Regions from separate parts of the Gemmatimonas phototrophica genome, predicted to be linked through region 2. Evidence: riboswitches for the same ligand, from Rfam matches in the RefSeq annotation. Region 2 holds a riboswitch; the other holds the start of a gene.

Region 1 (3,406 bases), 1.5 Mb from region 2:
GCCGCTGCCGTTGGGGCCCACGACGGCCGTGACACATCCAGGCTGCGCGTGGAGCGTCACATTGGACAGCGCGGCAACCTCACGCTGCGGATAGCGCACCGTGACGGCGTGGAACGCGAGCGATGGGGCACCGGCATGACTGGGCGAACCAGACAGGGGTGAGACGCCGCCCGTCATGCGGCCACCTTGCGCAGACGCGACAGAAAGAACGGCACACCCACCAGCGCCGTCACGGCCCCGAGCGGCAACTCGGCCGGTGCGCGCAGCGTACGCGCCAGCAGATCGGCCGCCACCAGCAGCACGGCGCCGTAGACCGCCGACAGCAGCATCATGGGGCGGTGTTGTCGTGCCCCAAGTGCGCGGGCCAGGTTGGGTACCACCAGCCCGACAAAACCAACCAGTCCGGCAGCGGCCACCGTGGCGGCGGCCAGCCAACTGGCCACCAGAAATGTGCGCTGCGAGGCGCGATCCACGTCTACGCCGAGCGCTGCGGCGGGCTCTGCGCCCAGCGCCAACACATCGAGTTCGCGCGCGCGCCACACCAGAATGCCGCCCAGCAGCAGAACCGCCGCACCGCTGCGCAGGACGGCGCCCCACGATGCATCGGCGGCACTGCCCATCATCCACCAGAGCGCACCGCGGAGTCGTTCCGGTGGTGCGTCGGCAAGCGCCACGAGAATGGCCGCATTGGCAAAGGCCCCCACGACCACCCCGGCCATGAGCAACAATCGCGTGTCGCCACTGCCGCCTACCGTGCGTGCCAATGCCGTAACCACCAGCGTGGCTACAGCAGCGCCCGCGAAGGCGCAGGCCGTAATGAGCACAGGCGCCACCACACCAAAGGCCATGGCCATCACGGCGCCCACGGCGGCGCCGCCAGACACCCCCAGCAAATACGGTTCGGCCAAGGGATTGCGGAGCGTGCCCTGCAAGGCGCCGCCGCTCATGGCGAGCCCCGCCCCCACGATGGCGGCGAGCAGTACGCGCGGGAGACGCAAATCGCGCACGATGGAAACAGTGGATGACTCCCCAACGCCCCGGAGGGCATCCAGCACCTGTCCGACGGGCAAGGCGATGGCGCCGAGCGCGATGCCGAGCATCGCGACGAGCACCAACAGCACGCCCCCTAGCACCCATGGCCAGGCGGTACGGTTTTCGCTGTGGGAGGTATCCCCCGATTCAGCGATCACGCAAGGAATCCGCGAGTGCCGGGTGCAATGCCCGGGCGAGTTGAACGGCGGCCATCCCAAGGACCACGGACGGACGCCCGGTAACCACCGGGTCGTGCGTGATGAACCGCTGTTCGCGCACGGCGGCCAGCGCCCGCCAGCTGTCGTTGCGCCCCAGCTCAGTGGCCTGTGTGGCGCTCACAATCACGTAGGCCGGATTGCGGGCCATGACCTCTTCCATGCTCACGGATGGTGAAGGCTGCGCGAGCTCATGGAACACATTGCGAGCCCCGGCGATCTCCAGCAGTTCATCCATGTAGCTGCCCCCGCCAATGACCATGGGCGGGGTATTCCAGACGGGCCACACGACGGTGGGGCGATCGGTCACGCGTGCTGTGAGTGTTCGCACTCGATTTAGGGTGCGCTGCACCGAATCGCTGACGGCAGCCGCGCGTGCCGTTGCGCCCAGCGCCACCCCCAACGCACGCAACTGTGCGTGGAACTGCGCGATGCGGTCGACGCGCAGGGCGATCGTTCGTATGCCAGCGCGGGTCAGCGCGTCAGCCGCCGCGCGGTTCTCGGCGGTGGCATACAGAATGACCAGCGTAGGGCGGGCGGCGAGAATTGCTTCGACCGCCGGGCGAATCCCATCACCGAGCGCGGGGATGCGCTCCACCTGAGCCGGATACTTATCCCATCGGGAACGTCCCACGAGCCGCGCCTCGGCTCCAATGGCAAAGATTGCCTCGGTGGCCGCGGGATTGAGCGATACGACGCGCTCGGCGAACTGCGCATCGGTGGGGAGTGGTGCGCCAAAGTCATCGGTAACGGATGGCGCAGCCACAGACGCGCCCGCCGGTGAGGCGGACGACGCGGCACGATCGCCGGAGCACGCGACCAGCACGCTGCCGAATACCGGCAGCAGGATCGCACGCACCCTGCGTACCAATCGTGGGTGAGGAAACACGAACGGGCATCCTCTCCCACGAGAAGACGCCCGAGCACCCATGACGACGGTAATGACACGACCGCGCAGTCACGTTTGCACGAGCCCCCCCTCGAGGGTCTTCGTCAAAGAGAGAGCGCGGGTCGTCTCCTGGCTCCGGGCGACGTCACTCACCTTCCCAATCTTGCGATCAGTGGTGAACTGAGTGACGCTGCTGTGCAGTCCGTGAGGACCGCAGAGTTACCCGTTACAGTGGCGGGGCCGCACCGGCTTTTCACCGGTTTCCGTGTCCCGTGCTCGAAATCAGTTGTCCGTCGCACCCTGTGTGCGACGATTAGAACCTACCGTCCGGACCCGGCTTCAGCAAGCGCTTGCGTTAGCGCTGCCTTGAGCTCCGCGCGTCGTGCTTGATACGCGGCGGTAACCGCCGCCGACGGATTATCCTGTCGGGCATAGACGGCATCGAGGGCCGCAATCTCCTGCGCGAGCCGATCTCCGAGTGGCGTATCCGGCTCCTGCGGCCGCAGCGTGGGCACCACCTGGCCGCGCTTGCTGGCCGCGCGTTGCATGCTGCGCGTCAGTGCCAGCATCATGAGAAACCCTACCGCGACCAACAAGCCGGCAATGTAGAGATTGCGTCCGGGAGTCCCGCTGGACGGCAATTCGATAACCGCGTCGGCGTCCGGCTTGACGTCCTGCGACAGGAACCGACGGAAGTTGCGCCCTTCAAGTGCGACCGCATCGACTGAGGTGAAGCCCTGCCCTTTCACGGTGCCCTGCGCCTCTTCGAGCAGCACTTCAAAGACCACGGCGCCCGCTTCCGACCGCACGCGCAGTGGGAAGCTGCTGCTGGGTAGTTTGTACGAAAAGGCCACTTGCTTGACGCCGGGCGCGATCGGTGCGAACACCGAGACCCGGCCGTTCTGTGCCGCAAATGCATCGGGGGAGATTTCGCCTTCGTTGGCCCGCACATCGACGGCAGCGGCGGGAATTCCCACACTCCAGGTGGGCGCGGCGTTCGGTACTTCCGCCGCGATCAGCGTGGCGAGGCTGTCGTTGGAGAGCTCGAAGACCTCCACCACCGTGCGCTTGTCGGAACTGTCGGCTTTGCTGACAATGAGGTGTCGCCCCTTTACGGACAGGGGGAACGTGCGCGACGTGGTATCGAAGACGGTGATTTCGGTTTCGTCGCCAGTGGCCTTGGCGGTCTTGAGCGGCGCCGTGAAATAGGCAATGCCGCCGTAGGTGGTTGACGCGAAATAGACCGCGTCGGCATTGCCGAACGGGGTGT
Region 2 (3,406 bases):
CGGGGATGAGTGCCGTGTGGAGCGTGGTGCCGGCGGTGAAGGCGGCGATCAAGACGGGCGTCGTGGACTCGGCGCGCGTGGGACTGCACGGCCACTCGTGGGGCGGCTATCAGACCAGCTTCCTCGTCACGCAGACGAACATCTTCAAGAGTGCCGTGGCCGGCGCACCGCTCACCGACATGGTGAGCATGTACAGCTCGGTGTACTGGAACACCGGTGGCGCCAATCAGGGAATCTTCCAGAGCTCGCAGGGGCGCTTCAAGGGCAACTTCATCGAGAACAAGGATGCCTACGAGCGCAATTCCCCCAATCGCTTTGCCGACAAAGTGAAGACGCCGCTCATCATCATGCACGATGACAAGGACGGCGCCGTGGACTTCAATCAGGGGATTACGTACTACAACACGTTGCGGCAGCTGAACAAGGACGTGATTCTGCTGGAGTATGTAGGCGAGAATCACGGCCTGTCGCAGTTGCGCAACCGCCGTGACTATTCACAGCGGCTCATGGAGTACTGGGACGCCTATCTCAAGGAACAGCCGGCGCCGGAGTGGCTCAAGAACGGTATTCCGCGTCTCAAGATGGACGAGCACCTGCGCGAGCAGAAGAAGAAGCTCGAGGGGAAGAAGATCGCGATGTAATGCGGTTGGATTGGGTGGTGCAGCTGTTCACTTCACCGTGATCAGCTGCACCATCCCCTTCTCCGTTCGAGGAACTCCTTGACCCTATTTTTGGCCGGGAGTTCCAGCAGGGTCATGGCGTGCAGATCCTGCCCCACGTTGGTCAGATTGAACGTGACAATCCCGTTCTTCACCGTGGGCGGATTCTTGAAGCCCTAATCGGCGCCCTCCACCAACACATACTCCACCGTGGTGGCCACCTTGGGCAGCGCCTTGGCGGTCGCGGGGCGCGTCTGCGCCTCCAGGGGGGTGACCAGTGCGGAAATGGTGAGCGACAGAAGGGACAACAGGCTCTTGAAGCGCATCGCAACCTCGGCGATAACGTGCGGAAACGCACTACGTCCGGCGGAAAGGGTCCTACCCAACGGCCGTTGGAGGGTGCCCACGGGGCCGAGCGGTTGGAATCAAGGAGTCCCTGACAAGGCTGTCCGGCTTCACATTTCCTGACGGCAGTCGCTGGCTGTTTTCTTTGTCTCATCTTCAGGAAAACAGCCAAAAGTTCCCGGGAAAAATTGCCTTCATGTTCCGTCACTAACCCATTGTCAATAAACATCTTATCACAATTCTGCGACCACTGAAGTTTTACTCTGTCAGAGTGGCAGCGCGCCGCTCGAAAAAGAAGGCGGTTGCAATGTCAAACTGTCTCTTGACTCCCGGCCCCGAATGCCGGAAGTTGCTCCTCCTTGCTCGCCTGCACGTGTGTGGGCGGGCAAGGGTTCGCCACTGTTGTACGACATAGGGCACTGGTCACCGACCTCCTCCCCCAGGGGTCGGCGCTAAGAGGGAACCCGGCGTAACTCCGGGGCGGCCCCGCCGCTGTAAAGGACGACGAGGAAGCTTTCCGCCACTGTGCCGTGTCTGGCTCGGGAAGGCCGCTTTCGAGGACGAATCCTGAGCCAGAAGACCTGCCAGTGCCCGAGTCCGCGCGCCCCCTCGAGGGAGGGTTCGCCGGGGATCGTTGCGCCGCACCGCATTTCGAGTGCGCGCGACCCCGTTCGGGCTCCCTGCAATGTACCGCTGGGAGCTTTCGTGTTTGCCGCGACGTCGCGGCCGTCACGTACGACCGGTGAAGGTCCTCGGGGGGTGTGCCTCTCACCGCTGTATCCACCTCTGGAGAGCATTAATGACCACGTCCGTCGCCCCACGCAGCAGCGAAGTCCGCCCGACGTTCGGCAGTTACGACAACAGCGGTGTCCGCACCGTGACCGAAGTCATCAAGCGCGACGGCCGCCGGGCGCCGTGGGACCCGGAACGCATCACGCGCGCCATCGCCCTCGCCTTCTGGGCCTCGCGTCATGACGACGCCCCCAACCCGCACCACAGCGACGCCGCCCACCGCTTCGGGCTCGGCTTCACCGAGTTCGCCGACGTCTGCGAAATCACGCAGCTCGTCGTCAACACGGTCGAACGCAAGGCGCAGGAACGCACGCCCACGGTCGAGGAAGTCCAGGACATCGTCGAAATGATGATTGCCGCGCGCGGCCACTGGGATGTGGCCAAGCGCTACGTCATCTACCGCGCCCAGCGCGCCCAGGTGCGCCTCCACGCCCACGGGGAAAGCGGCCTGCAGGACTACATCTTCCTCTCGCGCTACTCGCGTTACCGGGATGACCTCGGCCGCCGCGAAACGCCGTCCGAAGCGTTCACGCGCGTCATGGACATGCACCGCGCGCACTTCGCCGACAAGCTCGACCTGCCGGTGGCCGGCTTTGGCGGACGTACGCTCAGCGCCCTCATCGACGAGACGGAATCGGCGCTGCAGCGCAAGGCCATTCTCCCCTCCATGCGCTCGCTGCAGTTTGGCGGCCAGGCCATTGAGGCGAACAACGCCCGCATGTTCAACTGCGCCTTCACGCACATGAACCGCGTGGACGCGTTCAAGGAATCGTTCTTCCTGCTCATGTCGGGCACCGGCGTGGGCTTCTCGGTCCAGAAGCATCACGTCGCGCAGCTGCCGCACTTCCCGGTGCGTGGCGCCGAGAACGAGCTCGAAGTCATTCACTACAACGTGGGTGACACGCTCGAAGGGTGGGCGGATGCGCTCGACGCGCTCGTGCACAGCTACCTCGACAACAAGAAGATCGAGTTCAACTACTCCGGCATCCGTCGTCGTGGCGCGCCGCTCCGCACGTCAGGTGGCCGGGCTCCGGGACACATCCCGCTCAAGAAAGCGCTTACCGCCGTTGAGCGTATGCTCGACAACGTGTCAGGGCGCGCGCTGCGTCCCATCGAAGTGTATGACATCCTCATGCACGTGGCCGTCGCAGTGCTCTCGGGCGGCATCCGTCGCTCGGCCACCATTTGCCTCTTCTCCGCCGACGACGACGAAATGGCGGCGGCCAAGACGGGCAACTGGTTCGAAACCAACCCGCAGCGCGGCAAGTCCAACAACTCGGCCGTGCTCGTGCGCAACGTGCACACCGAAACCGAGTTCCAGAAGCTGTTCGAGCTGCAGAAGGAATTCGGTGAGCCCGGCTTCTACTTCGTGGACGACGTGGAGTACGGCGCCAACCCGTGCGTGGAAATCGGCCTCGCGCCGTTCGCGGTGGTAGACGAGGCGGCGCAGGCCAAGCTGGCCGAGTATGGCCGCCCGGACGTGCCGCTGGGAAGCACCGTGAGCGGCTGGCAGATGTGCAACCTCACCACCATCAACGCCAACGCCTGCGAAGACGAGGCGGGCTTCCTGGCCTGCTGCCGCGCGGCAGCGTTGCTGGGCACGTTGCAGG

The links. Region 2 has a riboswitch for cobalamin ahead of GEMMAAP_RS14810 (ATP cone domain-containing protein). Riboswitches for the same ligand answer to the same signal wherever they lie in the genome.
Region 1: another riboswitch for cobalamin. It lies ahead of GEMMAAP_RS08125 (ABC transporter substrate-binding protein); the one in region 2 lies ahead of GEMMAAP_RS14810 (ATP cone domain-containing protein).

What each region holds. Positions count from the first base shown of each region.
Region 1 is NZ_CP011454.1:1,959,962-1,963,367, reverse strand. Features, by position in the region: gene GEMMAAP_RS08135 (ABC transporter ATP-binding protein) at 1-177, opposite strand, end outside; gene GEMMAAP_RS08130 (FecCD family ABC transporter permease) at 174-1,190, opposite strand; gene GEMMAAP_RS08125 (ABC transporter substrate-binding protein) at 1,180-2,106, opposite strand; cobalamin riboswitch at 2,240-2,446, opposite strand; gene GEMMAAP_RS08120 (hypothetical protein) at 2,457-3,406, opposite strand, start outside.
Region 2 is NZ_CP011454.1:3,503,464-3,506,869, forward strand. Features, by position in the region: gene GEMMAAP_RS14805 (S9 family peptidase) at 1-641, shown strand, start outside; gene GEMMAAP_RS20630 (hypothetical protein) at 836-985, opposite strand; cobalamin riboswitch at 1,408-1,607, shown strand; gene GEMMAAP_RS14810 (ATP cone domain-containing protein) at 1,804-3,406, shown strand, end outside.